2 linked regions of the Ancylothrix sp. D3o genome follow. The protein of the gene in region 1 binds, or shares a complex with, the protein of each later gene. Links are inferred from orthologs where the notes say so. Each region holds a gene or a part of one and is shown on either strand. Other genes may lie near its edges.

What was found.
Region 2: the proteins of mnmE (region 1) and mnmG are in contact, whole or in part, in a solved structure (PDB 9HIP), measured with the Escherichia coli proteins. The link is inferred for Ancylothrix sp. D3o from one-to-one orthologs.

Annotation. Positions count from the first base shown.
Region 1 is NZ_JAMXEX010000004.1:420,724-436,989, reverse strand. The notes cover bases 284-3,216. They hold mnmE (tRNA uridine-5-carboxymethylaminomethyl(34) synthesis GTPase MnmE), read left to right. Parts: upstream 284-1,025; coding sequence 1,026-2,408; downstream 2,409-3,216. Other genes in these bases: NG798_RS11110 (HpsJ family protein), read right to left, coding at 2,479-3,156; NG798_RS11120 (hypothetical protein), read right to left, coding at 284-837. In the rest of the region: more of NG798_RS11120, read right to left, coding at 1-283; crtA (cyanoexosortase A), read right to left, coding at 3,320-4,168; NG798_RS11100 (PEP-CTERM sorting domain-containing protein), read right to left, coding at 4,444-5,160; rfbB (dTDP-glucose 4,6-dehydratase), read right to left, coding at 6,708-7,802; NG798_RS11090 (CapA family protein), read left to right, coding at 7,986-9,668; NG798_RS11085 (Uma2 family endonuclease), read left to right, coding at 9,776-10,360; NG798_RS11080 (pentapeptide repeat-containing protein), read right to left, coding at 10,478-11,020; NG798_RS11075 (SagB/ThcOx family dehydrogenase), read left to right, coding at 11,271-12,791; NG798_RS11070 (fused MFS/spermidine synthase), read right to left, coding at 12,799-15,030; NG798_RS11065 (CHASE2 domain-containing protein), read right to left, coding at 15,041-16,266. UniProt on the Escherichia coli protein: Exhibits a very high intrinsic GTPase hydrolysis rate. Involved in the addition of a carboxymethylaminomethyl (cmnm) group at the wobble position (U34) of certain tRNAs, forming tRNA-cmnm(5)s(2)U34.
Region 2 is NZ_JAMXEX010000005.1:210,269-226,556, forward strand. What follows is about bases 9,042-11,996. They hold mnmG (tRNA uridine-5-carboxymethylaminomethyl(34) synthesis enzyme MnmG), read right to left. Parts: upstream 11,503-11,996; coding sequence 9,580-11,502; downstream 9,042-9,579. Other genes in these bases: NG798_RS12195 (hypothetical protein), read right to left, coding at 9,042-9,343; NG798_RS12205 (hypothetical protein), read right to left, coding at 11,904-11,996. In the rest of the region: NG798_RS12160 (AAA family ATPase), read left to right, coding at 1-1,275; NG798_RS12165 (PAS domain-containing protein), read left to right, coding at 1,381-2,646; NG798_RS12170 (hypothetical protein), read left to right, coding at 3,125-3,412; NG798_RS12175 (sensor histidine kinase KdpD), read left to right, coding at 3,402-4,163; NG798_RS12180 (DMT family transporter), read right to left, coding at 4,190-5,113; NAD-dependent DNA ligase LigA, read right to left, coding at 5,191-7,227; NG798_RS12190 (TIGR04376 family protein), read right to left, coding at 7,415-7,996; more of NG798_RS12195, read right to left, coding at 8,057-9,041; more of NG798_RS12205, read right to left, coding at 11,997-12,524; NG798_RS12210 (PleD family two-component system response regulator), read right to left, coding at 12,675-13,703; NG798_RS12215 (PAS domain-containing protein), read right to left, coding at 13,909-16,288. UniProt on the Escherichia coli protein: NAD-binding protein involved in the addition of a carboxymethylaminomethyl (cmnm) group at the wobble position (U34) of certain tRNAs, forming tRNA-cmnm(5)s(2)U34.

The sequences.
Region 1 (16,266 bases):
ACTACCACTCCACTCCGAAAAATCTGGGCGCATTTTCCACTTACTAACCGTAGTAGCATGAACACCCAAACGATAAGCCAACTCACTTTGAGTTAAAGAACTAGGAACCACAGAAGACGTTTTTTTAGAACCAGAATTCGGTACATTAAAAGAAACCTCAGACTTGCCATTATTCAAATTCAGCGGCTCAGTTTTAGATTGAATCGGAGGTAGCTGAACTTCTTTGCGAGAAGCCGGCTTTAAATTATTATTCAGATCAGAAACAGGCGCTGATGACTCAGTTTTCTTAACCGCAGAAACCGGCACATCAATCGGCGGAGATTCCGTCGGCTTTTTCTCAACAGGAGGCGGACTAGACGGCTGAGGATTTTTAGGAACTTCCGAGACAATAGGCTCTGAAAAAGAAACAACCGGCTCATAATTCGTATCAACAATTGTCGGCGGTTTACTCCCATTCGGAGAAAGAGCAGTTTCAAAATAATAAATCATCCCCCCTTGTTCTGTTATTTCATAATGCGCCGCAAATTCGCGGGCTCGTTCATCTAAATACTGTTGAACTTCTGTCCCCGGCACATTAGATTTCATAGCCAAATCTAACGCCGTCACCCAGCCGTTATTTTCTTGGATTAATTGATAAAAAGTGCTATTTAACTCTTCAAGTTTTTTTTGTTTATTTTGCCAATAGCGGCGAAACCCAAACCCCAAACCAGCAGCCACAGCCACCGGCAAAAAAATTCGTCCCGCCGCCAAAATCACCACCAAACCAAAAGCAATAGGAATAATTAAGGGTAAATATCCCTCAGCATTGCCATTAAAATTGTTACTGTTTTTAACCATATTTAACATTAAGCAACGTGCAGCAAAAAATTAACCGGCCCCTTGGCAAAACCAAGACCAGGTAAAAATATTATCGCTTTTTTACCGCCAAGCCTTCGATTAACCGCAGGTTTTATCCAGGTCTGTCGGTTTATCCTTAAAGATGGAACCATGATCAGCGTGCCAGTTTTATCATCACCTTCGCCTAAATGTCACAGCAACTCCCCCAAAATCAAACCATCGCCGCCATCGCCACCGCCATCGTCCCCCAGCAGGGAAGCATCGGAGTTGTCAGACTTTCCGGCGACCAAGCTGTTAAAATTGCCGAAACGCTTTTTGTTGCACCAGGCCAGCAAGTTTGGGAAAGTCACCGCATTTTATACGGTTATGTCCGCGATCCCCAAACTCAGCAGATGGTCGATGAAGCTTTGTTACTAATTATGAAAGCACCGCGATCTTATACCCGCGAAGATGTTGTAGAGTTTCACTGTCATGGCGGGATCATGCCGGTGCAGCAAGTTTTGCAGTTATGCGTCAAGAGCGGTGCCCGTTTGGCCCAACCCGGAGAATTTACCTTAAGGGCGTTTTTGAATGGCCGGCTCGATCTCACCCAAGCCGAAAGTATAGCCGATCTTGTGGGGGCACGTTCAGCCGCCGCCGCTCAAACAGCCCTGGCCGGTTTGCGGGGAAAATTAGCAACTCCCATCCGACAATTAAGAAATACTTGTTTAGATATTTTGGCAGAAATTGAGGCTAGGATTGATTTTGAAGACGATTTACCGCCTTTGAATGAAGAGTTAATTATTAATCAAATTCAGCAGGTTTTAGCAGAATTGTCAAGGATTTTAGCCACAGCAAATCAAGGAGAATTATTGCGATCTGGGTTAAAAGTTGCAATAGTAGGCCGGCCTAATGTTGGCAAATCAAGTTTATTAAATGCTTGGAGTCGAAGTGACAGAGCTATTGTTACACCTTTACCCGGCACCACGCGAGATGTCGTCGAATCGCAGTTAGTTGTCGGGGGAGTGCCGGTGCAAGTTTTGGATACTGCCGGCATCAGAGAAACTAGCGATATAGTAGAAAAAATTGGTGTAGATCGTTCCCGTCAAGCCGCACAAGAGGCAGATTTGGTTTTATTAACAATAGATAGCTCAACTGGTTGGGTGCCGGCGGATACAGAAATTTACGAACAAGTTAAACACCGCACTTTAATTTTAATCGTCAATAAAATCGATTTAGTTGAGAAATTTACACCGTCAAATTTTCCAGAAATTCCGCGAATAGTGTACACAGCCGCCGCTCAAAACAAAGGAATTGAAGACTTAGAAAAAGCCATTTTAGAAGCCGTAAATGCCGGAGATTTACAAGCAGCCAATATGGATTTAGCGATTAATCAAAGACAGGCCGGTGCTTTAACTCGTGCGGAAATTGCCTTACAACAATGCGCTGCAACAATTGGGCAGCAACTCCCCTTAGATTTTTGGACAATAGACTTACGCGGAACCATTCAAGCCCTAGGAGAAGTCACCGGCGAAGAAATAACCGAATCCGTACTGGAGCGAATTTTTAGCCGGTTTTGTATTGGTAAATGATAATTATCATTTGTCAATAGTCATTTGTTTTTGGGGATGGGTTGGTATTCCCCAATCCCCAATTCCCTGCTTACCGTGCCCAGCCGGTGCTTTTCCAGAGAATGAAGAATAAAACAGAGGCTACCAGCGCCCCTAAATTCCACTTCACAGCATTTTTAAGCAAGCCAGTGCGTTGATTTTGTTTTTCTTGTATTGCCTGTTCTTGCACAGCCTTTCTAACTGGGGGGATTCTTTCTAAAATTTGCTGCTTGAATTGATCAGGATTTGTAGCATCCGCTTGAATACCGAAAGAACCAAGCTGAGTTGCTAGTTGTCTGATCTCTTCTGGCGTGCCTTGACTTACTTGATCTTCAACTTGTTTAAGTTGAGTCAATTGGGCTTGGGCTGCGGTGTTAATTTGGTTATTATTGAGGTCATTAATTCGATAAGTGTTAAGAATTCCCAAAGGAACCAGTGCCAGAAATACAATCGCAAAAAGTAAACAAAGCCAAGATAATATCCTCAGCAGCAACTCCTCTAAACGATTGCGGTTAAATGACTCGCCAAAAAAAATTAAAACGAATCCCAATAAAGGAACAGCCACCCGTTCTACCAAAAGTCCAATGGTTTGAAATTCCCAGACTGGGTTAGTAAAGTTTGGCGGTATAAAAGAGTCGATAACATCGAATAATGCTAACAACAATAGGCCGTAGCCTATCCAACGCAGTCTGTAGATTGACTGACCCTGTTCGCTGTCGCCTCGCGTCATAAAATTTACTCAGGTTTTTGTGAAAAATGTATTTGAGTAAATGGGTAGAGATACTCAAGGTTGATCTTTGTTAGTTTAGCAGGAAGAGGGGCAAAAATTAGGCAATTGTGTTTTTTGATTAATGTAGAATACCTGCTTCGCTCTGATAACTAGCGCCACTCTATCAGGCATCTTTTTTTGGCGGTTCTTCTCGCAAAATCGTCAACCAGCAAAACAACCCCAAAATAGCAACGGCAATCATAGAAAAGATAACTGAGCCTTCGCCAAAATGCCAATATTCAAAAGATTTGGGATTACTAGAGGCTGCTAAAACTGCCATAACTCCCACACGGGCTGAGTTGACAAAAAATGCAACAACAACGGCGGCCACCGGCACCATAATTTTTTGTTTTATGGTGGTGCGGAAGGTGAATAAAACCAGTAGAGACAGCCCCAATAACTGCATGATGGTACTCATTCCAGAACACCCAGAACCAACTTCAACGCTGCCGGTGGGCAAGTGCATAAAAATTCCTTCCCGCTGCACAGGGTATCCTAAATACCACAGCATCATCGTCGCAACTTTAGCGGTGGGAAGGGTAATGTCTATGGTTTTGACCAAAAACTCCGGTGCCGGTGCCACAATTGGCAGACACAGCATAACGAGTTCCTGCCAGAATTTTTTTAATCCTTTTATCCCCGACAGCATCAAAGCTACCCCAATACCAATGATTAAGGGCGCTATTCTCAAAATCGGATGATATACCGACATCGTAATCATTCGGAAAAAAATCAAGGCTAAAATCGTGCCACCAAAAAACCTAGAGAAATTATTACTTTTTAATTCTAAGACACCTTTTTTATCGGAGATCAGAAAAGCAGCAGCACCCAAGGCCATCATACTTGTGCCACCTACTTCTGGGTTTTTCAGTTCCGAACCCAACATTGTTTGAAGAGCCAGCAAGCCAAATCCGGCGGCTAAGATCCAAAACTGCGGCTGTTTTATATACTTTTGCCAATTGTCAAGATTCATTGTTTTTGTATTTTTCTTTGCAAGTTTTAGGAATTTTTTGGGGGCAGTTTGATAAACAATCAGTTTAACAAGAGAATTTTTTCATGCGGTCATCGGCTGGGTAGGTGCCGGTGGCTATGTATTTATTTTATACCCATTTTTTTGCCGGTTCTAACTTTGGATGTTCTCGGAAATAACGCCGGCATTTTTCCTACACACAAAAACAGTTGACCTCAAAGGCCAACTGTTCAAATTTTTGTGTTTCCATGTAAGTCTAAGCCTGATGGCCGTTTACATTAGTTTTTGCTTTCGTTCTTGCTTTCCCGGCGGCGGCGAGCATAAGCCAAACCGGCAGCACCCAAAGCCATACCGGCCATCGTTGTCGGTTCGGGAACGGCTTCAGCAGTCACTTGGAAGTCTTGGAAGTCTGCATCATTGCCATTACCCCGATCATCAAAGCCTATTTGGATTCCTCCTTGGGTAAAGGGGTTAGCAGAGTTATAGTTCGCGGCACCGGCCAAAGCAGCGGTACTGTTGTTGTTCAGCGGTAAGCTAGTTGCAAATACTGCTTGTTGGGTGTTTACTCCACCAAATCTGTTTAAACTTGTCGTTGAGAAAACCGTAGGTCTGTTGTTTCCATTAAAAGTGCTGGCCAAGCCCAAGGTATAAACTCTACCGGCTACAAATTCAAAGCTTGCTTTTCCAGAACCCAAAACTGTGTTGCCCAAAGTGCCGGCCCATTCGTTTGCTCTGCCGTTGTCGGAGGGTTTGACTTCAGAGAATAGGTTGCTGACTAGAGAAGTCACGGTTTGGCGGCCTTGGGTCAGCACTTCATAAATGCCTAACCTTGATTGATACGCACCCTGAGAGCGGATAAAGTTAAAGTTTACAGTGGTGTTGCTATTGAAGGTGATGCCGCTATTGCCGAAGGTGGCAGCTTGAGCGGTTCCTGAAAAACCTAACAGAGCGGTGGCGGCGGCGGCGCTGATGGTGGTAACGAGTTGGAGTTTCATACTTGTTTCCTGTGATTCCTTTCTTCCTATTTCTATTATTCCTTATAATTTTTTGTTTGCAAGTCTTCTGAGCAATCTTTACTTAATCTTTATTGAAAATATCCGAATTCCTGAGATATATGTATTTAGTATTAATTTGCGTGATCTTTTTCTGCACATTATGTGATCTGGCTCACAGTTTAAGGTAATCTCGGTTACAAGCTCCGTAATTTCCCTGATCTCATCTGGATTTCTTTCTGTTTTTTCTATCAAAGGAGCCACTTGCTAACCCAGACTTTTAATACTTTTTTGTTGTTTTATTTGCCTGGTCATTTCCGCCCAAAAAGGTAGATTGACTGTTCAACGCTTAAACATAAAGTAGGGTTGGGTCAACTGACAAATCAACCTTGCGAGTGTTCTGAGCGCCCATAGGCTTGTATCAATATAACCTTTCTCAGTCTAATGAAGTAGACAAACTTTTTCTCAAAACCCGGTTTTTCTCAAAAACCTGCTTTTTGATAGACCCTATTCATCTGATAAAGCCTATAAATCTACAATTTGAATAAGCTTTAAACTCGCTGCCAATAACTTATCTTCCTAATTCTTTTTGCCGACGAATTAGGGGTAGTGCCTAAAAAATTGTTCTCGCCATTTCTTCAAAGTTAAATTTTCTTTTCTCAGCCTAGAAAAACTGGTTTATAGAGCAATATTTTCCGATAGGCGATTAAGGGGCCGGCGAACATAAGCGTTTTTATTGCCCTTGTGATCAAAAAAAATTTGCCTCGGCCCGCCAAACAAGTTAGCTGAAGTATAATTCGGCGGCTTTTTAAACACCACATTGCTGATGCTGTTGCTCGGCAAAGTCGTTTTGAATACGGGCTGGTTGTTTTTCCTGGGTGTGTTTAAACTGGTCTTTAAATAAGCCGTGATTAAAACAACCCCAGAACAGACAAAAAAAACAGCCGGCTGAAATAGCCAACTGCTAAAAGTTACTGACTTACTACCAACTTTAAAAACTTTTTGCGGTGGGGAGAGCCTCAACCACCAGGAGAGACTTCGTTTCAGAATTTCTGGGATGAAGCTTAAAATTTTGAACCTCTATTCTTATTATGGACTGCGAATTCTTGAATTTATTGGCAGAGTAAGACACTTCACTGAATCTTTATCCCGTATTATTGTTTGGCGAACTTTTTGAGCGAAACCTGCCGACTAAAACAACTTTTTTATTATTTTAATAGCATTTTGTCCACAGGCCGGCGATCAAAGTGGGGTAGCCTCTGTAAATACCGTTATTTTGATGTGAATGGAAGCTGGTTGAGCGGACAATTTAAGTAATTTCACGCAAAAAAAACCTATATCCGTTACTCTCCTTCGCTTCTAAGAAGGGGGAAAGCAAAAACGTTTTCCCCCCTCTCGAAAGCCTGGGGAGGGGGTAGGGGGGAGAGGTTCTTGCTCCTCCGTAAAGCCTGGCCGATTACGGTTTTGGCTACACTATATTATTGGGAATTGTTTGGAGCAAAAAGCCAGGGCTGCCGGTCGGCCAAACAAAGCAATATTAGAGAATGCTTCTAGGCATAAACTTTTTGATAATAAGCCAGATACTCCTCAGACAGCAGCGGTTTCCACCAGTCAGGGTTAGCCAAATACCACTCAACCGTCTGGCGCAAACCTTGCTCAACTGTTACCGAAGGACTCCAACCCAACTCAGTTTTAATTTTGGTAGCATCAATGGCATAACGGCGGTCATGTCCGGGCCGGTCTTTAACAAAGGTAATCAATTTTTCGCAGGGACGCACCGGCAACTCTGGGGCCAACTCATCCATTAATTGACACAACATCCGTACTAAATCAATATTTTTGACTTCATTATTGCCGCCAATATTATACGTTTCCCCCGGTTGACCGGCATGAATTACCACATCCAAAGCACTGCAATGATCGCGTACATAAAGCCAATCGCGGATATTTTGCCCATCACCATAAACCGGCAAAGGTTTCCCCAAAAGCATATTAATACACATCAGGGGAATTAATTTTTCTGGAAAGTGGTAGGGGCCGTAATTATTCGAGCAATTTGTGATAATTGTGGGGACTTTGTAGGTGTGAAAATAAGCTCTGGCGAGGTGATCGCTACCGGCTTTTGAGGCTGAATAGGGACTATTAGGGGTGTAGGGTGTTGTTTCGCTGAAGGCTGGATCATCGGGGCCAAGACTACCATAAACTTCATCGGTAGAAACGTGCAGAAATCGGTAATTTTCGGGACGTTCATTATCTTGCCAATGGTGGCGAAAAGCTTCGAGTAAGGTAAAAGTTCCAACCACATTGGTTTGCACAAAAGCCGCCGGCCCTAAAATTGAGCGGTCTACATGAGATTCGGCGGCAAAGTGTGCGACAGTATCGATGGATTCTTCTTTGAGCAGGGTATCTACGAGGCTGCGATCACAAATATCGCCTTTGACAAAGCGAAAATTTTCTTTGGTTTCGAGGTTGCCTAAAGTTTGGCGGTTGCCTGCGTAGGTGAGGGCGTCGAGGACTATAATGCGGTCATCGGGGTATTTTGTGTACCAATGGTAAACAAAATTTGAGCCGATAAATCCTGCACCGCCGGTGATTAGGATGCGGTGGGGTTGCCGGTTTTCGTTTGGGTTAGAGTTAGCAGTCATCTTGATTTTAGATTTTAGATTTTAGATTTGGGATTTTAGATTTGAGGTTGCTGTTAGGATAGCAGACCTTTTCAAAAATAGCGTTAAAACCGGCCCGGATGAGAATTTTTTGCAAAATTAATCTTTTTTAAGCTAATTCAGCCTTATGATCAAGGCATCTACCTGTGGTATGAGGTAAATGTTGTGCAGCAGCAAGATATGATGGCTCTCGCAAGGCAGGGCGATCCTGATGTGATTGGGTTTTTGATTAATCAGGCTTTGCGAAATCAAGGTATTACCGCAAGTGTGGTTTGCGAAGATGGTTGTTTGCATATTTTGCTAGAAGCATCAAGTGTTCCCCCGCAACAAGCTTGTGTTGAGTTTATTGCGAATGGTTTACAAAGGTTGCAACTTAGTTCGGCTCTAAGGGTGAGGGTTTATGGTGGTATTGCCGGTGTAAAACCGTCTTGGAGTCAGGTTTTTGATGTTGGCAGAGTTCCTTTGAAAAAGCCGATTAAAGTTGCTAGGAAAAAGATTAAAAAGCAACGTAATTTACAGTTAATTTTAATAAGACCTCTCTTGATATTTGCTTTTTCAAGCTTGGGTTTTGGGATGGTATGGGCGTTTTCAAACCAGGGGCAAGCAGAGAGTTTAGCAAATATTTGGAGCGAGGTTTCAGGAAGTTTAAATTCGTTTTCGTTTACTTTTCCAACCGCCGAATTTTCCGTGAAAAATCAGCCGAAACAACCGCAGCCACAAGTCAAGGCTGAAGAGAAAAAATATCAAAATAGAGAAGTTGAAGCGGCTGCTATCCCGTTTATTTCTACTCAACTTATCCAAAGCGGGCCGCCGGCTTCTATTGAGGATAAACAAACGCCAAAAACATCTACAAATGTAGAAAAAAATATTGTCAAGACTTTGCCAAGAACCACCATTAATATTAAAGCGGTGGGAGATATAATTCCGGGGAGTAATTATCCTTACAATAAACTGCCGGCTTCCAAGGAAAGTTTATTTAAAGCTGTGAAACCTTATTTACAAGGCAGTGATATTTTGTTTGGAAATTTTGAAAGCACGATGACAAATTATCCTTATTCTGCCAAAGATGTCAGCCGGGGAATGACCTTTGCCTTTCGTTCGCCGCCTAGTTATAACACAATTTTTAAAGATGCCGGTTTTGATGTTTTAAGTGTCGCCAATAATCACTCGTTTGATTTTTTTGAGCAGGGGTTTAAGGATACGATTGAAAATTTAGAAAAAGTGGGAATTAAGACGGTTGGCAGAAAAAATCAAATTTTATACAAAAATGTCAAGGGGGTAACGGTTGCATTTATTGGCTTTAGTACCTACGATGCTCATAACACAATTTTGGATTTATCCGCTGCGAAAAAGTTGGTAAATGAAGCCAAACAAAAAGCGAGTGTGGTGGTGATTTCAGTTCATGCGGGGGCTGAAGGAACCGATGCCATAAATGTACGAAATCGAGAGGAATTTTTTTATGGCGAAAATCGCGGCAATATGGTGTTGTTTTCGCGGACAATGATTGATGCTGGGGCTGATTTGATCTTAGGACATGGGCCGCACGTTCCTAGGGCGGTGGAGGTTTATAAAGGTAAGTTAATTGCTTATTCTTTGGGGAATTTTTTGGGGTATCAAACTTTGTCTACGGTGGCGGAATTGGGGTACTCGCTGATTTTGGAAGTGGCGGTAAATGAAGAGGGAGATTTTGTGGAGGGTAAGATTTTGCCGGTGCATTTGGATGGGCAAGGAGTGCCTTATTTTGACCAAAAATTTCGCAGTGTGGGATTAATTCGGAGTTTGATGGCGAGTGATTTTCCCAATACTCCTTTGACAATCGATAATAAGGGAAAAATTACCAAAAAGTGAGGGTTTATAGCTGATTTATAAAAGAAAGCCGGTTTTTAGAAGCCCCTGCGGTAGCTCATCCAAATGATAACTGCTATAATCGTTGATAAAATTACCAAAAAACCCCTATGTCTCTCACAATTAAAAACGTCGAAAACCTACAAAAGCAACTACAAAACGACCGCAACGATTACCAAATAGAACTGCAACAAGGAGAAATTAAAATAATGGGGCCATCAGATATTGTATCCAGCTTTGTAGGTGCTCAGTTCAGCCGGCTTCTAGGAAACTGGGTCTTCCCCCGGCGCCTGGGATTTATTTTTGATTCCAGCGGTGGTTTTATCTTGCCAAATACCGATTTAACAGCACCGGATGTTTCTTTTGTATCCCGCAGCAGAATGCCTCGCACGGTGCGTTATTTTGGGCAAATTGTCCCCGATCTTGTGGTAGAAATTAAATCGCAAAGTGACAGAATTAGCAAACTCCGCAAAAAAATTAGGATGTATTTACAACAAGGCGCAACTGTAGGAGTTTTAATAGACCCGGATGAGTTAACTGTCAGCGTTTATCGCCTCAACGAAAAACCAGTTATTTACCGCAATGATGAGATTTTGAATATTCCTGAATTATTCCCTGGATGGGAAATTGCAATTACAGAATTGTGGCCGCCGGTGTTTGATGAATCGGAGGAAATTGAGCCAGAGAACGTTTAAAAAGAGAAGGCTGTAGGAGATGATATATAAAAATATTGTGGTTTTGAAAGCCATTGAAAACAATAACCACTCATTAAAAAGATCGCTAAATAAATCAAACTTTACCCTATCCCCTCATTAAGACGACTCGCCGCGATAGCCATCTGGTAAAATGGTTGTTTCATCCACAAAAGCATCAGAAATATTTACGCCTCGACAGCGGAAAAAATTACAGCCTTTTAACTGAGCGCCACTTAACTTTGCCTCCTCCAAATTCCCCAGAGTTACATTTGCGCCGGTGAGATTTGCTTGGCTTAAATTTGCCTTATATAAATTCGCCCCTTGCAAATTTGCTCCTGACAAATTGGCTCCCTGCAAATTAGCATAGCGGAGATTGGCCCGCGAGAAATTGGCGCCTTGCAAATTGGCATTTGATAAATCAGCCTGGTAAAATTTGCCATCGCTGCATTGAGCATCATAAATTTGAGCATTTTGTAAATTAGCCCTGCTGAGATTGGCGTAAGGCAAATAAATTTGGCTTAAATTGCTACCCCTGAGATCGATTTCGCGTAAATCTGCCTCAAACAGATCGGCACCGGCTAGGTCAACCCCCGTAAAATCCCGAACGCCCTCCGCATAACGATCTTTTAACGCCTGAGCGGTTAACCGTTGCATAGTCATGGTTCCTTTTTTCCAGATGCCCACCGTTTGGAGACGGTGACTTTGGTAATTAGTGCGTATTTATACTCATTGCTTATTGTTAAGGAACTGTTTCCAAAATTTGCCTTTTTTAATATTTTTTTAGGTTTTTTGCCCCTCATACTCCGCTTTAGCGCGCTTCAAACCAGCGCATCTTCGCCAGCATTCATCACACATCAGGCAGTAGCAATGTCAAGATCAAAAACAAACCTCTATTGTAAGAAAAAAACCCATGCCAGAACTCAAGCTCTCTATCGCCGAGCACTACCACGAGCGCACGAAGTATGACCCCGAAACTTTGGCCTCCAAAAACCACCAACTCGACTGGGATAAACAACCAATTCCTTTTAAAGAATACAAAATTGGCACGGCAATTGATCTCAAACCCTACCTGAAAGCCAGCCCGAATAAGCCTGAGAGTCAATGGTGGCAACGCTTATCCCGTCTGCTGTTTTGCAGCTATGGGCTGACGGCGAGAGTCCCGACAATGGATAAGCCGCTTTATTTAAGAGCCGCTCCTTCTGCTGGAGGGCTTTACCCGGCGGAAATTTACCTGATTTCTCGCGGCACCGGCTTTTTAAGAGCCGGCCTCTACAACTACCAACCCCAAACCCATAGCCTAATGCGATTTTGGGATGATTCGGTATGGCCGGCTCTCCAGCAAGCTTGTTTCCAGCATCCATCTCTGGAAAAAACCGACATCGCCTTGGCTACCACTGCCATTTTTTACCGTTCAGCTTGGCGCTATCTTGACCGTGCCTACCGGCGGATCTTCCTCGACACCGGCCATTTGCTGGGAAATATCGAACTAGCGGGCAGTCTCACCGGCTTTCGGCCTTACCTGACTGGCGGTTTCCATGATCAACAAGTCAACAATTTGCTTTACCTTGATTCTCAACAAGAAGGTACTCTCACAGTTATTGCTCTGGCTGACTTAGATGATCCTAACCAAAACTTGATGCCGGTTAAAACTGCTCTTGCTTCGGGAACCCAAACCGAATATCCAAAGATACCCGATGGTAATTTGTTGGCTTATTTGCACACAGCAACGGAAATCAAAACGGATATCAGCGTACCCCAAAATTGGGAACTTAACCCAAATGAAACTTCCGATCAAGATAAATACAATTTCCCTTTTTGCACGAAAATTTCCTCTGTTACTCCTTCCATTACTTGGGGTAAAGATTTAGAAGGGCTGGAAAATACGATTTTGCGCCGGCGTTCTACTCGCAGCTATTCGGGAGGCGATATCACGATTGAAGAACTCAAAGCTTTGCTTGATTTTACATACCAACCTCACCATTATATTGACCAAGGACTCGACGGTAAACCCGATTACTTTGATTTGAATTTAATCGAGACGTTTATTGTTGTTTCTGGGGTGCGTGGTTTGGAAGAAGGCTGTTATTACTATGCACCAAAAGCCCAAGAGTTTCGCCAAATTCGCTTTAAAAATTTCCGCCGCGAATTGCATTATTTGTGTTTGGGGCAAGAACTCGGACGCGATGCCGGTGCTGTGGTGTTTCACACGGCGGATCTGAAAAAGGCTGTGGCTAAATATGGCGACCGGGTTTATCGCTATTTGCATTTGGATGCCGGACATTTAGGACAGCGGTTGAATTTGGGGGCGATTCATTTGGGTTTGGGAGTGAGTGGAATTGGAGGCTTTTTTGATGACCAAGTGAATGATGTTTTGGGAATTCCTGCGGATGAAGCTGTGATTTATATTACAACTTTGGGCCGGCCTCGTTGATGGGAAGTTAAAATCGCAACAAACTGAAAATATTTGAATATTCGTCTGTCCAGAGGGGTGCATTTTTTGTTTTGGGGAGGGTTTGCCACCGGCTATCTGCGGTTAATTTGCCAAAGTCTTCGCGGTTTTGAGCAAATATCACCCAGTGTGAGGCGGATTTTCCCATTTCTTTTTCTGCCGGTGACATTTCTTTCTGTAATTGTCGTAAGGCGGCAAAATTTAAGTTTTCTGCTAAGGCTGCTAACACCGGCTCGACATTCAAATATCGGTTAGAAATGTTGACGGCTATTATACCATTTTTTGCTAGTTTTGTCGAGTATAATTCTAGGGCTTCTTTGGTGATTAAATGAACGGGTATTGAATCGGAGCTAAAGGCATCCATGACAATTAAATCATAAGAGTTTTTGCCGACTTCGGCTATTTTCAGGCGGGCATCTCCTAAAATTATTTGATAGGGGGATTTGGCGTTTTTTAAGAAGGTGAAATAACGGGGGTCGCTGGCAATTTTTTTGACACTGGGATCTATTTCATAAAATGTCCAATTTTGTCCTGGTTGGCTGTAGGCTGCGAGAGTGCCTATTCCTAAGCCTAAAACTGCTATGTTTTTTAATTTTTGTTGGCTGTTGAGATATTGAAATAATTGTCCGATGGGGCCGGTGGGATGAAAATAGGTTAAGGGTTCTTGCTGGCGTTTAGGATCTAGGCTTTGTCTGCCGTGTAAGGTTGTTCCGTGTAGTAAACTGTGATAGTTTCCTCGTTTATCGTAGACGACTCTGTTAACGCCAAAAAAGCTCCGTTCGCTATATAAAAGCCCTCCTAAGTTACCGATGGAAAATTGCGCTAACATTAAGATTAATAAAGCCCCGGCTACAAAGCGCCATTTGCTCAAGGTAAAAATATAATAAATGGCTGCTAGTAAAGCAACTCCGCAGGCAAAAACAAGAGCATTTTTGAAAAAGTTATCAAGGGTAAATCCTCCGAGTAATGCACCCAATAATAGCCCTAAACTGAGGGGCAATATTTTGGATTTGGGATTATTTTTTGGAAAGAGGGGTGTTTGCAAGAGTAGCAAACTTAAAAGCATTATTAAAGGATATTCGGAGATTGTGGGAAAGATGGCCGGTGCGAGAAGGGCGTTAAATATGCCTCCCAAAACGCCGCCAAAGGCAACCCAAAGGTAAAATTTGGTGAGGTATTGAACGGGGGGGCGAAGTTGGGCAAGTTTGGCATGAAATAAGCCGGTAGCGATAAAAAAGCCGGTTAAGTGTAAGGGTAATAATAAGCCGATGGGTTGTAATATTTTTAGCAATGATAAAATAATTAGGGGAGAGAAAAATAGCGGTAAACTTTTAGAAAATATCGGAATAGGCAACAAGTTAGTCGGTGCAAAGGCTAAGATAAATGTCAGTAAATATAAGGCTAAAGGCACAGCCCATAAAAGCGGAATTGCTGCTAAATCAACGGTTAAATAGGTTGTTATTCCTAGCAGCAAGCTGGAAGGAATAAAAGCGAGGAATAACCACTGCAATTGTTGTTTGAGTGTGGGGGGATCTAAGCTTTCTCCAGCCTCGGTTTGTAGGGGCAATTCGCCTGGGGTTGCGTCGGCGGGAGGGTACACAGGCATCTCGCCTTTGGTTGGTTTGAATTTTTTTTTAGCCAAAAAACCGGCACAACATAATGTTAAAAATATCAATAATCCATAGCCGGCAGACCACGCCCAACTTTGCTGAGAAAGCGAGAAATTGGGTTCAATAAAAATGGGATAGAAAAGCAACCCTAACATACTGCCGAGGTTACTGGCGCTGTAGAGAAAATAAGGATCATTTTGGGAAGAATTGGGCGTAGAAGCAAACCATTTCTGCATTAAAGGAGCAGTGGTAGAAATCACAAAAAAAGGCAAACCTACGGAGACGAGAAGTAAAGCAAGTAACCAAAAAATAGGATTAGCATTTTGGGGAGGAAGCCAATATTTTGTGAGAGTAAGGGGTAAAAAAGCCACAGGTAAAAATAGCAAAAAGCTGTGAAAAATAGCCTGTCGGCGGAGTCCCCAGCGTTGCGTCGTCAGGTGAGAATAACCATAGCCTAACAATAAAACTGCTTGAAAAAATAATTGACAAGTATTCCAGACAGAAGGAGAACCACCTAAGAGGGGTAAAATCATTTTAGCGACCATCAACTGCACCCAAAACAGTAAGAAAGCGCTGATAAAGAGTGTGGCAGAAAAAATAATCAACATCATAAAAGATTTTTTACCATTCAGAAGACGGGAAAGAATTATTGGTGGGATAATTGTCTTTTAGGCAATTTTGGCAGCGTTCGAGATAAATTTGGGAAACACGATCTTGAGGGTTTAGCTGACAGCATTCTTGAAATTTTTGGCCAGCCTCTCGAAAAGACTGCATATAATAAAGCAAAATTGCTTCTTCAAAAAGTGGTTTAGTGGCTAACTTGCGCTGTTTAATGTCCGGTGGATCGGCATCGAAAACTTCAAAGACTGATACTTTTTCTGATTTGCCTTTGACTTTTACACTATCAATTAAGCGAATACAATATTGGGTGCTATCTTCTAAACGAGAAAAAGTATGATGAGAAATTAATAGAGAAACTCCATAGTTTTTTGTTAAGCCTTCCATGCGAGAAGCTAAATTGACTGCATCGGAAATAACGGTGCTATTCATGCGACTTTCTCCCCCGACAGTGCCTAACATTAATGATCCCGTATTGATGCCTATTCCTATCTGAATACAGGGACGCTTTGGTGTGCCTCTTGTTGCGTTATATTCTGCAAGTTTTTGCAACATAGAAATTCCGGCTTTTATGGCATCATCAGCGCCCCCACTAAACAGGGCCATAATCGCATCGCCAATATATTTATCAATAAACCCATTATTTTCAGCAATGGCCGGTTCCATCCGAGATAAATAAGCATTAATAAACTTAAAATTATCTTCGGGATTCATAGTTTCGCTGAGGGTAGTGAAATCTCGAATATCGGCAAACAAAATCGCCATATCTAGCTGAACATTATCGCCTAATTTGACATCTAAAATGCTCTCATATCCCAAAAAGTAAAGAAATTCGTGGGGTACAAAGCGTCCGTAGGCATCGGTGATATTAAACTCCGCATCGAGGGCTTTTTGTAAATTGCAATTGGCTTTAAAAAGTTCATCGAGCATTTCTGCTAGATCACGTTGGGCTTTTTTGCGTTCTGTAATGTCTTGAAACGCCGACAGGGCATAAGCAACTTTGCCATCAGCATCATAAATAGGTGTTCCCCAAGCTTCCAGCGGTATGACTTGATCCCCGATGTGAATTTCGAGGTCATCAACAGAAGAAACTTCGCCTTTAAGGGCTCTCAGGATTGGCTGCCGTTCGTTGGGGTAAAGTTCATTAGTACCGGCAACATAACAGCCATAAACTTCGGCAATTCTGCTTTTTGTAGCATCGGCCTTGACACCTTGACCGAGCAATTTTT
Region 2 (16,288 bases), on another replicon or contig:
ACCGCCACATCCACCGGCATCTCAGACCTACTCGATTTATCCACCGTCCTCAAAGCCTCCCAAGCCATTGCCGGCGAAATTGTTTTAGACAAACTTTTAGACAAATTAATGAATATTGTTTTAGAAAATGCCGGCGCTCAAACAGTCTTCCTCCTCTCTCCCAATAACGACAACTGGATCGTCAAAGCCAGCTACTCAATTGAGCCTAATAAAGTGCTTAATTCTCACTGCCAAGAACGCAACTCGGATCTCCCCCTATCTCTGATTAATTACGTTGAAAGAACCGCGCAAACGGTCGTATTAAGCAACGCATTAGAACACGACATTTTCAGCAGAGATCCCTACATTCAAAATCGCCAGCCGAAATCTATTTTATGTATGCCGGTGCTGCATCAAAGCCAACTTAGAAATATCCTTTATCTCGAAAGCAATATTCTGAGTGCTTTCACACCCAAACGAATCGAAATCCTCACCTTACTCTCTACTCAAATCGCCATTTCTCTCGAAAATGCCCAACTTTATAGCAACCTTTCAGAAGCCAAATCTCAACTAGAAGAATACTCCCGCACCCTTGAAGAAAAAGTAACAGAAAGAACCCAACAATTACAAAGAGCCAACCAAGATTTAAGCGATTTTGCTCACGTCGTTTCCCACGATCTCAAAGCACCCCTCCGCTCAATTTCTACCATCGCTCAATGGTTAAAAACCGACTACAACGACCAACTCGACGACGATGGACGCGAACAATTAGACTTTTTAAACGAACAAGTCAAACGAGCCCAAAACCTCATAACCGGCATCCTTCAATACTCCCGCCTTGGCAAAAACAAAAGCGAAAACATAGAAATAAACTTAACCGAAATTGTCAGCGGAGTAATTCAAAGTTTAAGACCCCCCGCCCATATTTCCATTACCATTATAACCCCACTTCCCACCCTACTTTGTGACCCTATCCAAATGCAGCAAATTTTTCAAAACCTAATCAGCAACGCCATCAAATACCACAACAAACCTCAAGGAAAAATCCTTATTGCTTGCACAGAAACAGAAAAATTCTGGCAATTCAGCATCACAGATAACGGCATTGGTATCGAATCAAAACACTTTGACCGCATCTTTAAACCCTTCCAAACTGTCAACACCACACCCCAACCAGACAGCACCGGCATCGGACTTGCCACCGTCAAAAAAATTATCGACCTCTACAGCGGAAAAATCTGGGTAGAGTCTCAACCAGGCGCCGGTTCTACCTTCTTCTTTACCCTAGCAAAATAACGGCCACCCTGAAAATACAACTTTCATCCTACCTGTTATAATCACCCCTAGTCTCAGCAAAAAGCTCAAAACAAAATTACCCATTCCCAATCTTAAATCACGGCGATGCAATATAAAGTATTAGTCATAGAAGATAGCAAAATAGACCAACTTATCTTTAAACGAGTCGTCAAAGAAAAAAAACTTCCCTACGACTACACCATCGCTAGTTCAGTCAGCGAAGCAAAACAAATCTTAGCCCAACAAAAATTTGACATAATTCTCACGGATCACCAACTCGGAGACGGCACCGGCCTCGAAATATTAAGCTTAAAAATAAACGCCCCCGTCATAATGATCACCGGCGGCGGTAACGAAGAAATTGCCATTCAAGCCCTGCAACTCGGCGCTTACAATTACCTCCTCAAAGACACCGAACAAAACCACCTCAAAATTTTACCCCTCACCATCGAAAACACCCTCCAAAGATGGAAAGCTGAGGTAACATCAGCCTTGCTATCTGAAGCCATGATCAAAATTAGAGAAAGCGTATATATTATTAACTGCGAAGACGACCAAATTATTTTTGTCAATCAAGCATTTACAGAAACCTATGGCTATCAAATCGAAGAAATAATCGGCCAAACCAGCAAACTATTATGGGCAGAATCTCCCTGCAACGCTATCGAAAAAAACCTACCTTGCACCACCGGCATATTACAAGAACGAGGTGAATATAACCACAAGCGCAAAGACAAAACAGAGTTTCCCGTTTCCCTATCTTGTTCGCAAGTCGAAACCAATGGCAAAACTGTTCAAGTCTTCGTCACCCATGAAATTACATCTCGAAAACAAGCCGAAAGGGAAATTCAACAACTCAACAAACAATTACAGGAACGCAGTCAACTTTTAGAAACCGCCAACCAAGAACTCGAAAAAGAAATTAAGCTCCGCAAACAAACCGAAGAAACCCTAAAATCTACCCTATCACTACAACAAGCCATTTTAGCAAGCGCCGGCTATGCCATTATTTCCTATACCCTTGATGGCGAAATAATAACCTTTAATAAAGCCGCCGAAAATCTCCTTGGATACAGTGCCGAAGAAGTGATAGGTCAAAACGCTCTCACCCTTTTTCACGACCCCCAAGAAGTCAGCACCTACATCACGGAATCATCAAAAAACTTAGAAATAAAAAGCGAAATATTAGGCGAATTATTTTGCCACCAACTCCGCATCAATCACCCCATAAAACGCGAATGGACTTATCTACGCCCAAATCAAACAAAAGTGCCGGTATTGCTTTCGGTTAGCGCCTTGCGCGACCTGCAAGAAAACATCATCGGCTGTTTAATAATTGCCAGCGACATTAGCAAAAGCAACTACCCTTAAAAAGAGCGACAAAATTTGTTTACCTCGTTTAAATTTTCATTCAACACAGACATTTTTAACGCTTTGGAAACATCAATATCAGCCTAAGCCTAGAGATTGGCTGCTGCAAATTTGCTTTTCAAACATCAAATATAGCCGTTTTCAGTGCCATTAACTAGAGTGCGTCCGGTCTTTAAACTACTCTATAAAGTCGGGTTTTTCCTGTACGCAGTTCGATAAAAAACCCTAGCAATTATGAAGCCAATTGCTAATCACGTTTCTCTAACTTTTTTAGGGAAATTTAAAAAGGCTAATCGCTTAGGAAATGGTCGTAATTTGCCTTATTTAATCGCTGTGTTTGGCTATTCGTATATTCCTGGCAATTTCTTTAAGTTTTGTCCAAAAAATGCGCCTATTTGAGTAGAGACAACACCAGAGATAGAGCCTTAAAATTATTAATAGATAACTTAAAGCATTTTCATCTGCTTTGCCAACAACTATGAAGTATTTTAAAGGTTGTTACCCTTCCTTAAAAAAAATTGCTCATCATTTAAGCATTCGCCCAAAAACAAGCTTTCTTTTTGGGGTAATGATGGTGGGCAGAATGGCTGGCCGGTTGCTAGAAAATAGCTCTTGGCAAAACCAAAAGCAGCATACAGAAAAAAGCGACCGACAAGGGCAGTTGTTGATGGAATTGCAGGCGATTTTATTGCAAGTTAAACACACCAGACAAAAATTAACAACTTCAGCAGATAATATCAGCCAAGGTAAATTTTATGAATACTGACTTCTCTCAACAACAAAAATATAGCCCTAGCAACTCACCCTCAAACTATGATCTGATCAATGATGATTCTCTCAATCAACTTTGCCACGAACTTCGCACCCCTTTAGCAAGCATGAAAATGTGGCTTGTTTTCTTAGAAGCAGCCTTAGAACAAGAAGACTTGTTTGATGCAAAAACTTGCGAGCGTTTGCCAGTCCTAGACAAACTAATTTTTTATCTCGAAAATTTAAAACAACATTGCGACGATCAGCTTAATTTAATTAATAACTGGCTAGAGTTACAACGCTTAGAAAACGGCACCGAACCTTTAATGTTAAGCGAAATAAAATTGCAAAATTGGATTCCTTATATGCTGGAGGTGTGGAAGGTACAAGGCAACTCTCAGAGGCAGCGTTTTCAAACCAAAATTAAGGAAGCACTCCCCACATTTGTCTCAGATGTCTCCTATTTAGAAAGAATTTTAACAGAGTTGCTCAAACACGCTTGTAAGAGCAGTTCACCCAACGCAGAAATAACCATTAGCGCCAGCGAAAACAAAGGCAAAATAAGCCTAAAAGTAAGTTATTCTCGGTTTCAAGAAAGAGGTTTTAATAAAATTTATCCCTTTCCCAAGCAAACCAAAATCGGCAATGAAAGCGCCAGTGTATTCCCCTTAGCCAAAAAATTAGCTAACTATATCGGCGGTTCAATTTCCGTCATAAACAACCTAGATAACACTTGTTTAATGGTAGAAGTACCCATCAAAATGTAGACAGTTGCTTTGCCCACCAAAAAAGATTACCGGCTTTTTCCTAACGCAATCGTCATCGAACCGGCAACCACAAAAACAGCCCCCAAAACGGCTAAAATTGTAATACGTTCCACCGGCAACAAACCAGGCACCCAAAACGCAACCAGGGAAACAGAAATTAAAGTAACAATGGGAGTCAAAGCCAAAACAGCACTAACCCGCGACGCCTCCCAATGTTCCAAAGCCTCAGCAAAAGCGCCATAAGCACACACCGTATTAAGCGCCGCAAAAATCAACATTCCCCACTGCAAAGGCGAAAGCAAAAATAAACGAGCCGGTGTTGCAAAAGGCATAAACAAAAACGCACAACTACCATAAATAATCAACATCACACTAGCTGATGGCAACTTTTGCAACAATTGCTTTTGCGCCAACGCATAAAACGCCCAAGTTAACGATCCCAAAACCAGCGCTCCAGAGCCAAGCAAATATTTACCCTGCGCCGTAACTAAACTTCTCAATTGCTCATTAAAAAACAAAACAAACCCCAAACTCAAAACACTCAAACCCAACCACTGACGCAGCGTATAACGTTCTTTAAAAATCACCAAACCCCCCAACCCCATCAACACCGCAGCCAACTGAATCAAAACCTGAGCATTCCCCGGAGTAGTCAAACTTAAACCCAACATAAAAAACACATAATTAAGTGCCAAACCCACCACTGCTACCCCCAACAAAGAAAGCGGAATTAGCCTTAACTTTGCTGGCGACGGCAATTGTTTTCTCGCCGCTAAATACGCCCCCAAAACCCAAAAAGAAACAAAAAAACGAAACCAAATCACCGTATAAACATCAAGTTTTTGCAAAGTCACCGACAAAGCAACCGGCAAAACTCCCCACAAAAAAACCGTCATTAAAGACAACGCCAAACCCAAGCGCCAGCGCCCCGAAGTTGTATGTAATTGCATTTTTTGTCCCAAAAAAATAACCTTTATCTACAAGCTGATGTGCATTTTTCACAACAACACTTTTTTTAAAAATCCATTCAATCTTCCAACAATTGCAACAACTGCGCCTCATCCAATTGGCTGATTCCCAACTCTTCAGCTTTTTGTAACTTCGAGCCAGCATCCTCACCCACAACTACATAATCAGTCTTTGCACTCACAGAACCTGTTACCTTTCCCCCCGCATTTTCAATCCTAGCCTTAGCTTCATCCCGCTTTAAACTTGGCAGCGTGCCGGTGATCACAAAAGTTTTCCCAGACAAAGCTAATTTCGCCGGTTTCCCTTCTTTAACGCCTGTGGGTTCTTGATTTGCCAATTGCAAACCGGCCCCTTTTAAACGCTCAATTAACTGCTGATTTCCCTCCACCCGAAACCAATCAAAAACCGCCTGAGCAATTTCAAACCCAATCCCATAAACCCCCTCAATCTCACTAATTTTCGCCCCAGCTAATTGATCCACATTTTTAAACTTTTCCGTCAAAGTTTTAGCATTCACACTCCCCACATGACGAATACCCAACCCATACAAAACCCGCGCCCAAGGCTGCTTTTTAGAAGCAGTTATCCCATCAATTAATTTTTGGGCGGATTTTTTCCCCATGCGTTCCATTCGCGCAATATCATCCACACTTAAATAATACAAATCCGCCACAGAAGTCACCACTTTTTTATCAACAAACTGCGCCACAATTTTCTCACCCAAACCATTAATATCCAGCGCATCTCTACTTGCCCAATGTACCAAAGCACCCCGTAAAATTGCCCCACAAGAAGCATTCACACATCGTGTCACCGCTTCCCCCCCTTCCCGAAACACCGGCTCACCACAAACCGGACAATGATTTGGCATTTCAAAAGGCTTAGTTTTCTCTGGACGCAACTCTTTTAAAACCCGCACAACCTCCGGTATAATTTCCCCAGCCTTGTGAACAATCACCGTATCCCCAACCCGAATATCCAGCGATTGAACATAATCAATATTATGCAAAGTAGCCCGCGAAACCGTTGTCCCCGCCAATTGCACCGGCTTTAATTCTGCCAAAGGAGTCAGAGCCCCCGTCCTCCCCACATTCACCGAAATATTTTCAACCAATGTCGGCGCTTCTTCCGCAGCATACTTTAATGCTACCGCCCAACGAGGAAATTTTTGCGTAAAACCCAGTCGTTTTTGTAGGGCTACGGAATTAATTTTAACCACCACCCCATCCGTCATATAAGGTAACGTTAACCGGCCCGTATTCCACTCATCATAATACTCTGCAACCTCCCCCAAAGATTGACAAAGTTTACGATTTGGATTAACCCGAAACCCCATTTCTTCTAACTTTTCTAAACATTCCAATTGCCTAGCCGCCACCGCCTCATCATCAGTATCAGGAATTTGCAAAGTATAAGCAAAAAAATCTAATTTTCGCTCCGCTACAATCCTTGAATCAAGTTGTCGCAAAGTTCCCGCCGCCGCATTCCGAGGATTGGCAAACAACTGCTCACCTTTTTTAGCTCTCTCCTCATTAATTTTCTCAAAAGTTGCCAATCCCAAAAACGCCTCTCCCCGCACCTCAATTCGTGGCGGAGGATTATCTAAATTCAACCGCAAAGGGATAGAACGAATAGTTTTAACATTTTGAGTAATTTCTTCGCCGGTGATGCCATCACCTCGCGTAGCCCCCCGGATAAGAATGCCATTTTCATAAGTTAAAGCAAGGGCCGATCCATCAATTTTTAACTCACAAACATATTCAAATTTATCAGCAGAATACACCCGTTGCCATCGTTCTTGCCATCGCGTAAATTCTTCAATATTAAAAGCATTTTCTAAACTATAAAGAGGAATATTATGTTTAACCGAATTAAATTGAGAAGCCGGTTTTTCTCCCACCCGTTGAGTCGGACTATCGGGAGTGATAAGTTGGGGATATTGAATTTCTAAATCTTGCAATTCCCGATAAAGCCGGTCGTACACTTCATCGGCCATAATCGGGTTATCCAGCACATAATAAGCATAGCTTGCTTCTTGAACTTCCCGGCGTAGTTTTTCGGCTCGTTGTTGTATTTCTGCTGTTGGTTGTGCCATAAATTTTTACCCCTGTAGGATGAACTTTGCCCACCGGCTTTTTTGCATCTTATCGTAACTGCATTGTAGCTTTACCCCCCCGCACAATAACATCAAATCATCAGATATTCCTAAGCTCACCCCCACCCCACTCAACGGGGTCATAACAATTTTCTTAACAAATTCTCCCCTCTCAAAAAATTAATTTTTATTTCTCCATATTCCGCTTCATATTATTAAGCTCTTCCTCAGCTTCCCAGTTTTTAAACTCTTGTTCCAAAGAATCAGGCCCACTACTAAAACTATACTTCTTAGTATTAACATTCCAGCCCGCATCTTGAGCAGATTCTTGAGCTTTTTGAGCCGCTCGTGATGCCGAAACCTCTGCCATTTTTCGCTTTAATTCTTGGCGCGAAGTATGAACTTGTTTATAAAGTTCTTTAGCCTTCACCATCCGCTCTTGAAACCCCTTCATTTGCCCCCAAAGTTGATTGCCTTGCCGCAACAGCGCCGACTCTCTTTCTTGCGCCGCCTTCACCAAATCTTGACGGTTTCCGGCTTGCGCTTTTTGAATACGCTCATGCCAGCGTTGGATATCGGTTGCCGTACCGAGAATTTGGTCTTTTACCGCTTTTTCTTTCTTTTGCAAATCCAAAATTAACCGCAAGGTATCTTCTTCTTGTTCGCGCAATTGTTCATCTAATGCTTGAAATTCTAAATGAGGATTATTTTTCAAAAATTCATCTAATCGCATTTGCAGAAATCGGCTTACATCATCAAAAACACTCATCTTAAAAACTCCCTCTGGGTGACTGGGGGCGTAGGGGCAATGCCCCCATGCCCGCCCCTTTTACAACTGTTGACCAACACCAATCGAGCGAACTTCACCATTACGGCGAATTGTCACGCCGTCTTGAGAAACTTCTCCAAGCGTCCAGCCACTTGAACCAATGCTCTCACCGACATAGACACGGCGGGGAACACCATCTATATCAAACAAAGCTGCCGAGCGCTCTCCGAATTCCAAAGTCCCGCGCAGGATAGACACCGACAGCGGCGTGCTGGCAACCGGCGGAGCAGTCTCCGTTGGGATTGGATCCAAAGTCGGCAACGCCTGTAAAGTAATAGACGGTGCCGGTATTGATGCGGTATTGGCTTCGGGAGAAGCTGTCACCGTAACTGTCACTGTCGGGCTCGGTGTGGGAGAAGCTGTCACCGTTTGTGTCACCGTTGGAGTTGGTGTAGCCGTGACGGTTTGTGTCACCGTTGGAGTCGGCGTCGGGGTTTGCTTCGTGGTGGGAGATGACGAGGCTACCGGCTTGGTGGTGGGTGCCGGTGTTGGTGCTTTGGCAACCGTCGTGGCAGAAACCACCGGCAAAGGAGAAGCAACTGGCGGTTTTGCTGGTGCTGAAGTTGAGGCCGGTGGCTGCACCGCTACTTTGTTGAGTGAGTCTGCCAGCCTGTTGAGTGCTTGTGCCAAAGAAGGCGCATCCGCCAAATTCAAAGACATCGGCAACGGCGCTAAATTAATCGTCTGCGATGGCACTACACCGGGCTGCTTGGCTGCTGTCTGCACAGCAACTTGTTTTGAGGTAATAGCATCAAGCGACTGAATCAGATATTGAGAAAACTTTGCATCCGCCTCAGCTTTGGGGTTGGGGGGTGCCGGTGGTGCTGCCGGTGCCGCTGCTGGTGAGGGTGCTGGAGCCTTCACAAACAGTTGTTGTAACTCGCTGCGACTTGCCAACCACAACAACAAAGTGATTGCCAAAGCTCCACAGGCGCCACCAAACAACCATTTATCAAAGGAGTTACCGTCTTTTTCATCAGACTTGACGGCTTTTGCCTCAACGGTTTTGCCTTTAGCAGGCTCCTCTTTGGGAGGGATGACTACGGTTGTCGGCAAAACTATCGGCGGAACGGTTACGGTTTGTACAGAGACATATTCGGTGCGGATCGGTTGTTTTGGCAAGCTGCCACCTTCAAGCACTCGCTCGACGTCTTCAAATACCTCATTAATCAAGCGCTCGGCATAGGATTCTACAATCTCTGGGCCGGTGTGTTGTCCTTGCAGTTGGGTTTGTGTCCCGCTGCCGGTGGTCATTTTTATCGGTTCTGTACTAACTTTCCTTGACATAAGCTTCCCAATTAAACTGCTCCTCAACTTACCCCAGCCCACACACTTTAATAAATTTATGACACCGGGGACTCTTAAAATTTACCAATTCAATTTACTCAAGAGTTAGATTTTCGCCAACTCTTTTAAAGATTATGACATTTCGCCTCTCCCCTAACCTTCTAGCAGGGTTCCCTCGTCGGCAAGGCGCGAATTTCCCCCTACCTGACGAGGGCAGGGGGTTGGCGGGGAGAGGTTCACACGGGCACTAATTCGCCACTGCCGCTGCGCCGATTCCGCAATTCTAAATAAACCAACAAGGCATTAACATCCGCCGGATTGACGCCCCCAATACGGCAAGCTTGTCCAATTGTCAAGGGTTTAACTTTGGCTAATTTTTCCCGCGATTCTTTGGAGAGGGTATCAATGCTGGCATAATCTAAATCTGCCGGCAGTTTTCGGTTTTCATGGCGAGCAATTTGCTCGATTTGGTGTTGTTGGCGTTGGATATATCCGCTATATTTGATGTCTATTTCTGCTCCTTCTTTTTCGGCTGAATTTAATTCAGGATTTCCTAAACCATGCCGTTCTAAGGTGGTATAATGTACCCCTGGCCGGCGTAGTAAATCTGCGAGGGTAATTGCGCCTTTGATTGCTTGTTGAGTTTCGGCGAAGACGGCTTTACCAACATCCTCATGTTCTTTGATTCGGGTTTGTTGGAGGCGTTGTTTTTCGGCTTCAATATTGGTGTATTTGCGGGTGAAAATTTCCCAGCGGCGGTCATCAATTAAGCCAATTTCTCGCCCTAAAGGTGTTAAGCGTTCATCAGCATTATCTGAACGCAAAATTAGCCGGTATTCTGAGCGAGATGTCAGCATTCGGTAAGGTTCGCGTAGGTCTTTTGTACAAAGATCATCGACTAAAGTGCCGAGGTAACTTTGTTCTCTCTTAAAGATGATCATTTCTTGGTTTTTTGCCAATCGCGCCGCGTTAATTCCTGCTACAAGCCCTTGTGCGGCGGCTTCTTCATAGCCGGTGGTTCCGTTAATTTGACCGGCACAAAATAAGCCTTGAATTTTTTTGGTCATCAAGGTTGGGTAACATTGGGTGGCCGGTAAATAGTCGTATTCGACTGCATAAGCCGGTCGTAACATGGTGCAATTTTCTAACCCTGGAAGACTCCGCAGCATTTGTAGTTGCAGGTTTTCTGGGAGGCCGGTGGAAAATCCTTGAATGTATAATTCGGGGATATCTCGACCTTCGGGTTCAATGAAAATTTGATGACTTTCTTTGTCGGCAAAACGGACAATTTTATCTTCTATGCTGGGGCAATATCGCGGCCCTTTGGCGTCAACCCAACCACCATAAACAGGTGATAAATGGAGGTTTTCGCGGATCAGCCGGTGTGTTTCGCTGGTGGTGCGAGTCAGGTAACAATTCATTTGCTCGCGTTCGATCCAAGCTTCAGGATCGAAGCTAAACCAGCGTACTTTTTCGTCGCCTGGTTGCGGTTCCATTTTGCTGTAATCTACGGAACGCCGGTCAACTCTGGCGGGGGTTCCTGTTTTTAACCGGCCGGTTTCAAAGCCTAAACGATTTAAAGTTTCGGTTAAACCAACGGCGGCAAATTCTCCGGCGCGTCCTGCTGCCATTGATTTATTTCCTACCCAAATTTTGCCGCCTAAAAATGTGCCGGTGGTGAGAATTACGGCTTTGCAACCAAAGGCGACACCAAAGTAAGTTTCGACTCCAATTATTTCATCGTTTTTGCCTAAAACCAAGTCTGTAACCATGCCTTCGCGGACAGATAAATTTTCTTGGTTTTCGATGATTTTTTTCATTACGGCGGCGTATTCCCGCTTATCGGTTTGGGCGCGTAAAGCCCAGACTGCCGGCCCGCGTGAGGCGTTTAAAATGCGTTTTTGCAGATAAGTGCGGTCGGCCATTTTGCCAATTTCGCCACCGAGTGCATCTACTTCGTGAGTGAGTTGTGATTTGGCCGGCCCCCCAACGGCAGGGTTACAAGGTTGCCAAGCAATTTTATCGAGATTCAGCGTTAGTAACAATGTGCGACATCCTAGACGTGCGGTAGCGAGTGCGGCCTCACATCCAGAGTGGCCGGCACCCACCACCACCACATCAAATTCATCCATAAATTCAATTGTTGTTTGTGGGGTCATGGGTTGGGTTTGAGCGATAATATATTGTTTTATTTTAGCTCTATAATCGGCTTTAGTGGGAAGTTAAAAATTAGAAAGTCTAGGAAGTTAGAAACATAGATGCAAGTCAAATTCAAGCATAATTCTCATAAATTTTGACTCGTGGAAAAAACCAAGGCGAAAAAATGGTGAGTGAGAAAGAAGAACAAGCGATTGCTGTTATTATTAATTCGGTTGATTTATAGCCGGTTTCAGTTGCAGGAAGTACCCGCCGGAATTTTAAAAAACCGATTCCTAAAAGAAACCGGCTTTTTCAGATTTCCAGTCCTAATAAAAAGGCTAGATAGCAATTATGAAAAGTCTTTTACAATCTTTCAATGTGAGGTAGGGGCGGGTATGTTTACCGCAGGCGACGCAATCAACTACCGGCCTGGAAGTTGCAAAGTTCCCATAATTTTACCTACCGTTGTTTGTCTATCTCCATCTGAAATACCATCGCCATTATCATCAAACAAATTCGCCGCAAAAAAACCACATTCAATTTCAACCTTATTAGAATTCGCCACAGGATTAATTAACAAATCACCGCTTAAAGTCGCACATTCAAATTCATAGTCTTTAAGTTTTTGAGCATATTGGCCTCGCAATTTTGCCAAAGTATCCTTACAAACTTTATCCGAACATTGCCACTCACTTTTAAATTTTGATTCGTGACCCGGAAAAGGCAAAACTCCCAAAACATTACCCATCCGAGAATTATTTGCATTTTTTGGTTCCCAACAATTAAAAGCCACCCGCTTATTTTGAGGGGAATTTGCATACACTTGTAAACCTAAAGTATTTTTGCCGGTACACTGAGATTGATATTTTCTCACCCAAACCGGCCAGCGGCGCTGTAACTGGGTTAATAACTGCTCACATTTTTGTCCGCCACAATCACCTAAAATCCGATTTTGCCCCACAGCAACGTCAGAAAAAATCAAACTCCCCACAGCAAAACCACCCATCAGCAAAGCATTTAAATTCAAAAAATTAAACTTCATAAAAGCCTCTTAAAAATTTGTTACAACAAGCGACGCTCTGAAAAATCCTAGCTGAAGAAAAGCCAAGTATCACGCAAGCATTTGATTTGCTTTCTCATCTTGTCCCTGGTTTTTTCAACATTTTATATTATCATGTAGAGCTAAATTTTACTAAGTTAAGCTTAGGGGATGTTCTAGGTAGGCACAGTAACGATTTCGGCCCTCTTCCTTAGCACGATAAAGCGCATTATCAGCTTCTTTAATTAAGATTTCAGGAGATTGTTGGCCATAGGGATTTTTAGCAGAAATTCCCAAACTCACGGTAATAAAATTGCTGACACGAGAGTGAGAGTGAGAAATTTTTAACTGTTGCACCTCGAACTGAATATTGCGAGCAACTTGCTCCGCACCGGCCAAATTGGTATTAGGAAGAAGGACGACAAACTCCTCTCCCCCATAACGCGCCACCAGATCCGCAGGACGTTTTATCGCCGCCTTAATTGCTTGGGCAATTTGATGTAAACAAGTATCACCCGCTAGATGGCCATAAGCATCATTATAAAGCTTAAAATAATCCACATCACACAAAATTAAAGATAAAGAAAATTGCTCTCGCGCTGCTCGCAGCCATTCTCGGTTTAAGCAATCATTAAAATGTCGGCGGTTAGAAATTGCCGTCAACCCATCTAAACAAGCAATTTGTTGTAATCTTTCGTTAGCTTCTTGTAAAGCTTGTTCAGCATAACGGCGTTTTTTGATCTCCTCACGCAGCCGAGAATTTTGTTTTTTTAATTGCATTTGTAACCTTTGTAGCGTTAGTTGATTTTCCACCCTTACCACCACTTCTTCGACATGAAAAGGCTTAGTGATGTAGTCAGAACCTCCACACTTGAAACCTTTTACAATGTCAAAAGCATCGGTTAATGCGCTAATAAAAATAATCGGGATATCTTGCGTTTCTTTCCGAGATTTTAAATATTCACAAAGTTGATACCCGTTCATTTCCGGCATATTAATATCCAGCAAAATAATATCAGGCAAGAGCTTCTCACAAGCGATAAGCGCCATCTTTGCATCCAAAGCTTTACGAACCTCATAGCCGCGAACTTTAAAAATTGAAGATAAAACCCGCAAGTTATCGGGCGTATCGTCAACCACTAGAATGTTGCTTTTTGGTAGCAGTTCAGCATTGTTAATCATTTGGCATTTCAAGGGGATTTAAAGGATTAATAGCAATCTTAGAGAAAGCAATTTTGATGCACGGGGTAGCCAAACTTAGTTAACATAGATTATAACTTTTTTGTTAGTCTGTTTCAAATATATTTTAGCTAAGCCAAACCAAATTAGTTAGCAAGCAAGTTGACTTCTCGACAGGAAACTCAGAGTTAGATAGGTAAAGGATGATTCAATCGTTTCTAACCTCCGTCACTTCCATAATGGTAGTAAACTGGAAATCCTCTGCTAAATATGTAAGAGCCTGTGCCAGATCAGACTTGGCGGAGGGGATTTTTTTCAGCAATTCTAAAACCTTATCATCGCTGCACTCAGAAGCAGCATCGTAAAGCTGCGCCACCCAGGGAGCCGGCATTTCAGATAATAACAACCTTAAATCAGAATCGGTCAAATTTGGCCTATTTTTTGTATGGCATTCAACCTCCTCGCTTTCTTCGTCCCATAGATATTGAATGCCTAAATATTGGCCAATTTTATCTAATAAAAATTCTACCTGAAAAGGCTTGCTTAGAAAATCATCACAGCCGGCAGATAAAACCTTTTGGCGTTCTTCCTCAAAAGCATTAGCCGTCAAAGCAAAAATTATCGGAGAAAAGCTAGTTATCTCCTTTTTTTCCTGCTCCTTGGCTCTAATTTGTCGCGTTGCTTCATAACCATCCATCACCGGCATTCTCATATCCATTAAAATCAAATGAGGCTGCCAATCTTGCCAACGTTGAACTGCTTTTGTGCCGTCTTCAGCTTCCCACACAGAAAAGCCAATTGAGCCGAGAATTTTCACAAGCAAATCGCGGCTTTCTGGCACATCATCTGCAATTAAAATGCGATATTCAGGTTGATTTGGGGCTAAATTTATTACCTTGCGATCAAACTTAGGATTCTGCTGTTGCTCAGCCTCAGTTCCTAAATCAATCTCAAAACTAAATAAACTTCCCTTACCAGGCGTGCTTGTGACACTGATATTGCCCCCCATTAATTGCACATATTTTTGACTAATGGGCAACCCTAAACCGGTTCCTTGCTGAGATTTTAAACCGCTATCTGTTTGCCCGAAAGCTTCAAATAAAAGATGAATTTCTTCAGTATCAATTCCTGGGCCGGTGTCTTCTACCTCAAAATGAAGGCGGAGTTTTTGATTGGGGCTTAATTCTGGTGTTTTTGAAACAACAGAAACGCCAAGTCTCACCCAGCCAGTTTGGGTAAATTTAATTGCATTTCCCAACAAATTCAGCAAAACTTGGCGTAACTTCCGCTCATCGGTTTTAACATACTTTGGAATGCCGGCATCGCATTGAAAAATCAGTTGCAAATTTTTCGCCGCCGCTTTTAATTCCAACATTTTTAGAAGCATATTCAAAAGTTGAGTTAAATCAAAACTGATTTCATTAAAAGTCGTTCTCCCGGCTTCAATTTTAGAGAGTTCTAAAATATCATCAATCAAAGCTAGTAAATGTTCTCCCGCCCGATTAATAATTCCTAAATTTTTTTGAGATTCCGCCGATAAAGACTTGTCCGCCGTCAATAGTTGACTAAAACCCAAAATCGCATTGAGCGGCGTTCTCAATTCGTGACTCATATTAGCGAGAAACTCACTTTTTGCTCTATTGGCCGCATCCGCAGCTAAAACCGCTTTTTGCAAAGCTTCTTCGGCTTTTTTGCGAGCAGTGATATCGATTAAATACCCAACAAACTCAATAGGATTGTCGTCCGCATCTCGCAATAATTTTAATTCGCTATAAAGCCAAATATAATTACCATTTTGATGTCGAAAGCGATATTCGGAACCGATAAAACTGTCATCCAAAAAAGCAGGTTTGGACTGAAGGAAATTCAAATTTTCTGGATAAACATGATTTGCCCAAAAATCAGGATTATTGACAAAATACTCGGCCTCGTAACCGAGAATGGCTTTAACATTTTCCCCCATAAAAGTTGGGGCATAATTTCCATCAGCCTTGCAGCTAAAAATAACCGCAGGACTAGCAGAAAGGAGATATTGCAAGCGTTCTTTTGCCAGCCTTAATTCTAATTCTGAGCGTTTGCGATCTGTAATTTCAACCACAACAGATCCCAAGTTAAAAGGCTCTTTACCTTTAACAGCAATCGGGAAATAAGATACAACCCAATGGCGCATTACTCCCGGTTGGTTTGGCAATTCTGTGCTGATTTCCTGATTAAGAATTGGTAGGCCGGTTTCCAAAACTTGCCTATAGATTGATTCAACAGTCGGGGCCATTTTAGGCACAACTTCCCACAGCGTTTTGCCAATATGCTCCTCTGCCGGCACACCATTAATTTCTGCCAAGGGTTCATTAATTTGCACAAATCGCAGTTGCCGGTCTAACATATTCATACCTACAGGAGCACAGTTGAAAAAAGCATTTAATCGTGCTTCTCGCAAAGCAAGTTCTTGTTCTAAAGCTTTGCTATCACTGATATCTTTGTGCGTCCCAGTTATTCGCACCGGCCGGCCCTGACTATCACGCTCAGAAACTTTGCCTCGGTTGAGAATCCATTTCCACTCACCCGACTTTGAGCGCATCCGAAATTCC